Regions from separate parts of the Paenibacillus sp. 2KB_20 genome, predicted to be linked through region 1. Evidence: predicted binding sites of a transcription regulator. Region 1 holds the regulator's gene; the other holds the start of a gene.
The links. The regulator NrdR, encoded in region 1, represses ribonucleotide reductase genes. The targets are predictions, from matches to a motif close to AACACNATATATNGTGTT.
Positions count from the first base shown of each region.

Region 2: the regulator NrdR is predicted to act here: its motif matches at 2,087-2,104, upstream of AB4124_RS00450 (adenosylcobalamin-dependent ribonucleoside-diphosphate reductase).

Region 1 covers NZ_JBFRHH010000001.1:491,691-496,119, forward strand. Annotated here, with positions in the region: gene AB4124_RS02260 (ABC transporter substrate-binding protein) at 1-514, opposite strand, end outside; gene AB4124_RS02265 (class I SAM-dependent methyltransferase) at 663-1,418, shown strand; tRNA gene AB4124_RS02270 (tRNA-Ala) at 1,747-1,819, opposite strand; gene nrdR (transcriptional regulator NrdR) at 1,996-2,469, opposite strand; gene AB4124_RS02280 (alpha/beta-type small acid-soluble spore protein) at 2,618-2,845, shown strand; gene AB4124_RS02285 (lytic transglycosylase domain-containing protein) at 2,913-3,479, opposite strand; gene coaE (dephospho-CoA kinase) at 3,476-4,075, opposite strand; gene AB4124_RS02295 (MntP/YtaF family protein) at 4,085-4,429, opposite strand, start outside.
Region 2 covers NZ_JBFRHH010000001.1:84,644-89,072, forward strand. Annotated here, with positions in the region: gene AB4124_RS00450 (adenosylcobalamin-dependent ribonucleoside-diphosphate reductase) at 1-1,970, opposite strand, end outside; gene AB4124_RS00455 (DEAD/DEAH box helicase) at 2,391-4,148, shown strand; gene AB4124_RS00460 (YqhG family protein) at 4,150-4,429, shown strand, end outside.

The DNA of each region.
Region 1 (4,429 bases):
TCCGAAACGGCCTTGCCTGGCTGAGCTCATACAGCACTTGAGTTGCGGTATGTTTAAAAGAAAGCACGACGGTGTCATCATCCGGTGTTTCTATGTTTGCAATCAAACGGGATATTTCCAGCGTGGCATTCTCTTCCCTGCTGACCGCCCTCTCCAAGGAAAACTTAACCGCCGTTGAATTCAATGGGCTGCCGTCTGAGAATTGCACCTGATTCCTTAAATGAAAAGTGTACATCTTACCGTCTTCGGAGACCTGCCAGAATTCAGCCAGGCTGGGAACAAGCTCCCCTTCTCCTTCATATTCCACAAGCGCGTCATATACAGCGGCATGCGTATGTCTTGATCCATTGTAGGTCGAAGCATCGAGCTTATCTCCCTCAGCGTCCTGCGTTACGGCAACAACGATTTGCTTGTCTTCTGCTTTGCCAGGGACCGGGTCTGTTTCTTTTGAACACCCCATAAGCAAAGATAATGCGACAAGTCCTGCAACTCCGAATCTAAATCTCCCCAACATCCATGCTCCTCCTAATTTTCTTCTAGGTTGTTTGTGATTAAACAGCCGCTATGATCTTGACCGCTTGCATACTGAGTAATCTTTGTATATTATTAATCGTAATCATTACGATTTGCAACATTTTTTTTAAAAAAAGGAGATCTGAATAATGACAGAGCATAAACTCGCGCAGCAATATCGTGACTATTGGGACAAAGGAGCTGCTGTCTATGATGAAATTGTAGATACGGAATTTGCAACCGACTCCTATGATCAATGGAAAGCGATCTTGAATCATCAGTTATCCGGAAAACAAAATTTGAAAATCCTAGATGTGGGAACAGGTCCCGGCTTCTTCGGGGTTTTGCTTAGTTGGATGGGGCATGAGGTTACCGCCATTGACTCCTCGTCTGAAATGGTGGCTAGAGCTAATAAAAATGCGCAAAAGCATAACTGCAATTTCAAAGTAATAGAAACCGATATTATCGATTACAAGACGGAAGAAAGATATGATATCATCATTTCCAGAAACGTCACCTGGTTCCTATATAATCCTGTTGCCGCATATCAAAATTGGCATGGCATGCTGAACGACGGCGGACAAGTGATGATCTTCGATGCCAACTGGAATTTGTTTTTGAGTAATCCCCAAGAGGCGGAGCTGTTTAGAAAAGCTAAAGAAGAGGCAATTGATCAAGGTTACTTGCCTTATCGCGAAGAGAAGGATATCGAAGAAGGGGATCAATTGGCGCTTACCTTGCCATTGACCTACGTAAGAAGGCCGGGATGGGACGCCGAAATGCTGCGATATATCGGATTTGCCAAAATCCAAGTCCATGAAGGTTTCGATGCCGATTTTTATCGCGCAGGAGAAAAAATTCTCAATCGCCATAGGCCCATGTTTGCCATCGTTGCTGAAAAATAAGTATACATCCTAAAAAAGACGTCCAGCCAACCTTGATGAGAAGGCTGGCTGGACGTCTGTTTCATCCAGACCAAGTTCAGCGGCCAAAGATGTTAGTACGGAGACTTTACCGATGTCTTTTTCCTCCTAATAGTAAGCGCTAAAGACACGTTGAATATATGCTCCTCCCTTGCGCTGCATGTTCTCATGACCTAATGAATGGCCATGCATGTTTCTCCATATTAATTTCGTCCCCAATTCGTCCCCAAATCCAATTAGATATGTATTTAAAACCGTCCTAATAAAGCAAAAAACCCTTGATGATATATCATCAAGGGTTTTCTTATTATGGAGCCTAGGGGGATCGAACCCCTGACCTCATCGCTGCCAGCGATGCGCTCTCCCAGCTGAGCTAAGGCCCCGTAAGCGACTTCTATATCATATAAAAAATCAGCAGGCATGTCAACATGTTTTTCACATTTTTTGATGACGTGCTGTATCCCTTTTACTTCTCTATATAATGTCACTTAGCGATGATGATAATGGGCCCTATGAGAGCACCAGAAGAGCACCTGGATCGTGCGGAACCATGGCGCTCTTACAACTCCGAAACGTCCGTACCCTTGGACAGCAGGCTTTTCAGTTCCTTCATAAACATATTGATATCCTTGAATTGGCGATACACGGATGCAAAGCGGACGTAAGCTACCTCATCGACCGGATATAACCGCTCCATCAGAAGCTCCCCGATCTGGCGGCTCTCCACCTCTGCTGCTGCGGTATTGCGCAGTGCCTTCTCTACATCCGATACAATCATATCCAGCTGGTCCACGGATACCGGACGCTTCTCGCATGCCCGGATCAAACCGCGGAGCACCTTCTCCCGGCTGAATTCTTCGCGGCTTCCGTCCTTTTTCACGACGATCAGCGGCGTTTCCTCCACCATCTCAAAGGTTGTGAATCTCTTGCTGCACTGCTCGCATTCCCTGCGGCGGCGGATGGATTTATTCTCGTTGGCCGGCCTGGAATCAAGCACTTTCGTTCCGGCATAACTGCAATATGGACATTTCATAAAGTCATCTTCACTTCCTTCGTTTCAGCGTATTTTGCCTTGAATGGCGCTACAGAAAAATTTACCAGCAAAACTTTGTTCTTTTATGTTATGAAAATGCGAAACCCGAGACATAATACTTTTACCAACCCAAGGAGGTGAACTTAACATGGCACAAAGCAACAACAACTCCAACAACCTGGTTGTTCCTCGCGCAAACGCTGCTCTTGAGCAATTGAAGTACGAGGTAGCTCAAGAACTTGGTATCTCCATTCCACAAGACGGATACCAAGGTAACATGACTTCCTACGAGAACGGTTCGATCGGGGGATACATCACAAAGCGTCTTGTAACCCTGGCCGAGCAACAATTGGCTGGTCAATTCTCCGGTCAATAATCGATTCTTCCTTAAAAAAGGAGTGTTGGACGGCTCGATGTAAGAGCCTGTCCAGCGCTCTTTTTTGTTAAAAGCCGTCCTTATATACATCTGTATACTGATTATAATAATAAATCACGCGCTGTACATAGTGACGGGTTTCCCCGATAGGAATACTCTTCACATTCTCGTAGGTTCCATCCCACATGCCCTTGTTGATCCAATTCTTCACGTTTCCGGGGCCTGCATTGTAAGCGGCGATGGCGGCAATCGGATTGCCGTCCATTTCCTTGTGCAGATTCTGAATATACCAGGTGCCCAACTGGATATTCGCATCCACTTCATTCTTCACGTTCAGCAGGTTCACCGATGGCAGCTTGGCCATTTCCATCGCCCAATTCGCCGTATCCGGCATCAACTGCATAATGCCCAGCGCGCCTTTCTTGGATTCCTTGCCTGGCTTGAAGTTCGTCTCCACTCGAATGATGGAAGCCACCAGGAAGGGATCGACCTCATAGTAAGCGGCATGCTTCCGGATTTCATCCTTATAATAAATCGGATACAGCAAGGTCATCCAGTTCGAGCTCAGAAACAGCAGCGCTACAAAAGAGACAAACAGCAGAAGCAGCACTCTTTTTTTACGGAGCCACCTCATAACCGAACCAGCCTGCCCCACAGGTTGTCCACCTGCTGCTGTGTTTCGGCCAATGTTCCGCTGTTATCAATAAGGATATCCGCGAGACGCTTCTTCTCCTCGATATCCATCTGGCTGTTTAAACGCGCTTCTGCCGCTTCCCTGTTAAGATCATCGCGCACCATCAGACGCTCTAGCTGCAGCTCTCGCGGTACATAAACGACAGCGATCTGGTCAAGATAAGAATAATGCTCCTTAGCCTCAAGCAGCAGCGGTATATCCGCTACCACGAGCCGGTCCGGATACTGCCGCTCATACGCTTCCGTCCGTTCCCGGATTTCCTGCCGGATCGCCGGATGCGTGATCTCATTCAACACCGTTCTCTGCTCGGGATGATGGAAGATCATCTCCCCGAGTTTTTTTCGATTCAACGTACCGTCCTCAAACAGGATCGCTTGTCCAAAATGTTCGGTCACTTTACCCAGCACCGGATGACCCGGGAGCATCACTTCCCGGGCGATGAGATCCGCATCGACGAGAAGTGCTCCCTTCATGGTCAACATGGAGGACACGGTGCTCTTGCCTGTTGCAATTCCTCCGGTTAAACCGATATTCATGACTTCACCTCATAACAGCTTCATTATACCCATGACGATTAACAAAAAAGCAGGCAAATAAGAGATAAAACGCATGCCGCCTTTGGACGCAAAGCGTAAACCAACCCTCATGCCCAGCACCAGGAATATCCCGCTAAACAAGGAAACAACCGTTGCGGTACCTAGCGGTGAGAAGCCCAGCATGGCTGCGCCAAGCCCTGCCCCGAACGCATCGAGCGATAGCGCGATCCCGAGCCACATCGCCTCCCACGGAGAGATGCTGCCGGAGTCGTCCAGATCCGCCTTCGAGGGACTGCGGAGAATTTGAATGACAACGCCGATCTTCGGAATCTCAAGAGAGAATACCGCCCGCTG
Region 2 (4,429 bases), 410 kb from region 1:
GCCGTGTCCACAGTAGAAGCTGTTGTCGCTTCGGCGGCCTTATCTTCTTTTTTCTCCGTCTGCAGCACCTGCACGTCACGGCTGCCGTCGCGGTAGATCGTTACACCTTTGCATCCAAGGTCGAATGCCAGCTCATACAAACGCTTTGTATCTTCAACCGTGAAGTCCGACGGGCAGTTTGCCGTCTTCGAGATGGAGCTGTCTACCCAGCGCTGAATCGCCGCCTGCACGCGGATGTGATCCTCGGCAGAGAGGCTCATCGCCGTGACGTAATAATCCGGAAGCTCCTCGCCCGGATGGCTGTCCAGCCAATCCTGGGCAATCGGCACGAACTGCTCGTCGAAGCCAAGTCGGCTTTGACGGAAGTATTTGAAGGCAAAGTACGGCTCGATCCCCGTCGACGTTCCGACCATGGTACCCGTGCTGCCTGTAGGCGCTTGGGTAATGACGGTTACGTTGCGTGCACCTTTTTTGCGTACCGCTTCGGCAACTTCAGGATACACTTCGGTCATATTTTTCATGAAACCGCTTTGCAGGTACAGTTCGGCATCGAATGCTTGGAACGAACCCTTCTCCTCGGCAATATCCGCAGAAGCGAGATATGCTTCGCGCGCGATGAAGCCATACAGCTTATCCAGGAACTCCAGCGATTCCGGACTGCCGTAACGGATGTTCAGCTTGATCATCAGCTCGGCCAGACCCATCGTTCCGAGACCCACCCGGCGCTCTTTTTTCTGGTTCAATTCGTTTTCTTCAAAATGGTACGGCGTCCGGTCAATGACATTATCCAGGAAACGCACAGAGTAACGCGTCGTTGTCGCCAGCTCATCCCAGGCAACGTCATGATTCGCTTCATCATAGAACTTCGACAGGTTCATCGCGGACAGATTACATACGCCCCAGCCCGGAAGTCCCTGCTCACCGCAAGGGTTCGTACAGATAATTGGATTGAAATACCAGCTGTTGGACATCTGGTTATAGTATTCCATGAATACGACACCCGGCTCTGCCGATTTCCATGCGGATTCGATAATGGTATGCCAGACCTCGCGTGCTTTTACGGTTTTATATGGAATGATACGGTGTCCGGCTTTCTTCCATTTATCCAGATCCCCGTCCCACAGCTCATCATAATCAGGATCAGTAGTATCCGGGAACACCAGCTCCCAGTCCAAATCTTCCTTCACAGCCTTCATGAAATCATTGCTGACGCATACCGACAGGTTCGCATTCGTAACTTGTCCCATCGTCTGCTTCACGGTAATGAAATCCTCCACGTCCGGATGCCAATCGTTAATCATCAGCATGAGCGCACCCCGGCGGCTTCCGCCCTGCTCGATCAATCCCGTCGTATAACTGAACAATCCGCCCCACGATACCGCACCGCTGGAGGAACCGTTCACGCCCCTCACGATCGCACGCCGAGGACGCAGGGAAGACAAGTTAATGCCGACACCGCCGCCGCGAGCCATAATCTCGGTCATCTCGCTCAGGGTTTCCATGATGCCGCCCCGGCTGTCCTTCGGCGAAGGAATCACGTAACAGTTGAACAGCGTCAATTCATCGCTCGCACCCGCTCCAGCTGCAATCCGTCCGCCCGGTACCAGCTTCCAATCATCCAGAATCTCGCGGAACTTTCCGCGCCACTCTTCCTGCAGTTCCGGCGTTGCCTCAACCGATGACATGGCAGCCGCGAGTCGATCCCACATTTCTTCCGGCGTTTTCTCGATGGTTAACGTCAGTTTCTCCACATCCGATTCCACAAGCTCGCCCTTCCGTGTCTTCACCGTGACCTTGCGGCCTTCGCGATTCACGATTTCGCCAACTTCCTTGGTCGGAAATTTAGGATCATCCTTCGTCAAAACGAGCACCACATCGCCTACCTTCGCGTTGTTGGTGTCCGCATCCTTCCAGGCATACCGGTCCAAAAAGATCTTCTCGCTTAAACCTTCCAGCCGCTGATTCTGCATCGTACTCAAGAGCAACTACCTCCTATATAAGATATAAAATTAAAAAGTTCCGCAGTTATGCGCTCACCAACAACATAACCTGTTATGTAGTCGGTCAAACATCTAAAACCACTATATACACCATATATAGTGCTACCAATTCATTATACTACACTATATATAGGTTAACTATGCCGATAATGTGAAAATTAAGCCAACAGATCCAAGCTCCCGCTCGCAAGCTTCCGCTTTCTTCCTCTCGCTCTCTTTTTCGCCCTTCCCTATGAAAAAAAAGATGAAAATATCCAATTCCAGCAGCCGTGCGCCCTATAGGGTATTCCGCGCCTCCCGAATTCGTGCAAGGTTATGAAGACTTCTTTTTTCGTCCATACTACATATACACCGCTGGCCCGGAATCTTTCACAACAGGAGGAGATCGACATGAACCATCAGCCATCTGCCGAATCAGGCATGATTACCGACCCGCGCCTTCCCGTTCCACTGCAGATCGACCGTTCCTGGTTTGACGATCTCGCCGGTCGACTGGACAAGGGTGGACCTTGGGGTGACTATCGTCTGGCCCAACTTGCCGTTGAGGGCGAGAAATCCCGCTTGGTTACAAGCTTTGAAGAATTACAATGCCTTAAGCATCTTGGCGCCTTATCCCCGCTCCCCCATCAGACTGATACCGCCAGACGCGTATTGTTCGAGATGTCGGGCAGAGCGATTCTCGCCGATGAGGTGGGACTAGGAAAGACGATTGAAGCCGGTCTTATTTTAAAAGAATACATCGTGCGCGGTCTGGTATCCAAAGTGTTGATTCTCGTTCCGGCTTCCCTTGTGCTGCAATGGGTTCGCGAGCTGAACTCCAAGTTTGGCATTCCCGCGATTGCGCAGAAAAAAGCGTACTCTTGGGGGAATGATATCGTCGTCGCCTCCATGGACACGGCCAAACGCGATCCGCATCAGGAGATTCTGCTGAACGAGGAATACGATATGCTCATCATCGATGAGGCGCACAAACTCAAGAACAAGAAAACATCCAATTATCAATTCATTCAAAAGCTGCGCAAAAAATACTGCCTCTTGCTGACGGCCACGCCGGTGCAGAACGATCTCAGCGAGCTCTTCAATCTAATCACTCTGCTGAAGCCGGGCCAGCTCGGAGGCCAAGGGCAGTTTGCCGCTAATTTTGTTGTCGATAAACGAAGACCCAAGAACCAGGATCAGCTCAAGGATGAGCTGTCCAAGGTCATGATCCGTAACCGCCGCGGCGAGGGCGAAGTGAAATTCACCAAGCGATCCGTCCGCAATGTAGGGCTTAGCCTTTCGCCCGAAGAACAGTCATTATACGACGGCGTTACGTCCTTCGTCAAAGATCAGTATCAGGCAGCAGGGGGAAATTTAAGCAGTATGCTGTCACTCGTTACGCTCCAGCGTGAAGTGTGCAGCAGTCGCGATGCCGTCTTCGTGACTCTTGTTAATCTGTCCAAGAAGCTGCCCGAGGACTCTCCGCTGCGCGATAAAATCTGGGAGCTCGTCTATCTCATCAAGGCCATCAAAGCCAACACCAAGGCGGAAAAAACCATCGAGCTCATCCAGCAAATGAACGAGAAGGTCATCGTATTTACGGAGTACCGAGCCACGCAGGAATACTTGCTCAATTATTTCCGCGATCACGGACTGATCTCCGTACCGTACCGAGGCGGAATGAACCGCGGCAAGAAGGACTGGATGATGGATCTCTTCCGTGGCAAGGCGCAGGTCATGATCGCGACGGAAGCTGGCGGCGAAGGCATCAATCTGCAATTCTGCCACCATATGATCAACTTTGATCTGCCCTGGAATCCCATGCGGGTTGAGCAGCGGATTGGACGCGTGCATCGTCTCGGCCAGACCAATGACGTGAAGATCTACAATCTGTCCACGTCGGGAACCATTGAAGAGCACATCCTGAACCTGCTGCACGAGAAGATCAACATGTTCGAGATGGTTATCGGCGGACTGGATGTCATTCTGGAGCGGTTCGAGAAGAAGGAATCCATCGAGAAGAGTCTGTACAAAATCATGCTGGAGTCCGGCAACGACGATGAGCTCCGCCAGCGCATCAGCACATTGGGCGACTCGATTCACCATATTAAACAGGATATCGAGCAGGGAAGCACCGTCGAAGAAAATCTAAGAGAGGAAGAAGCCTAATATGACCATGACGCCGCAGGAGGTGCAGCAGCACTTCATGGCCTATTTGGAAGCCACCGAATGCACCGTCATTGAAAAATCGCCTGAGCATGTCACCGTGAAACTGTCACCGCAAGCCGACAAAATGCTCACCAACCGCCCGTATTACTGGGGCTTCGTGGAACGTACCGGCGCTCCCGCCGAAACGTTGTCCTTCAATTTCGTGTTTGATCCGGAGAAATACGACGAACGGCTTGCAAAGACCCAAGCAGCCGAGGCCAAAGCGCAGCTCGCGGCACCCG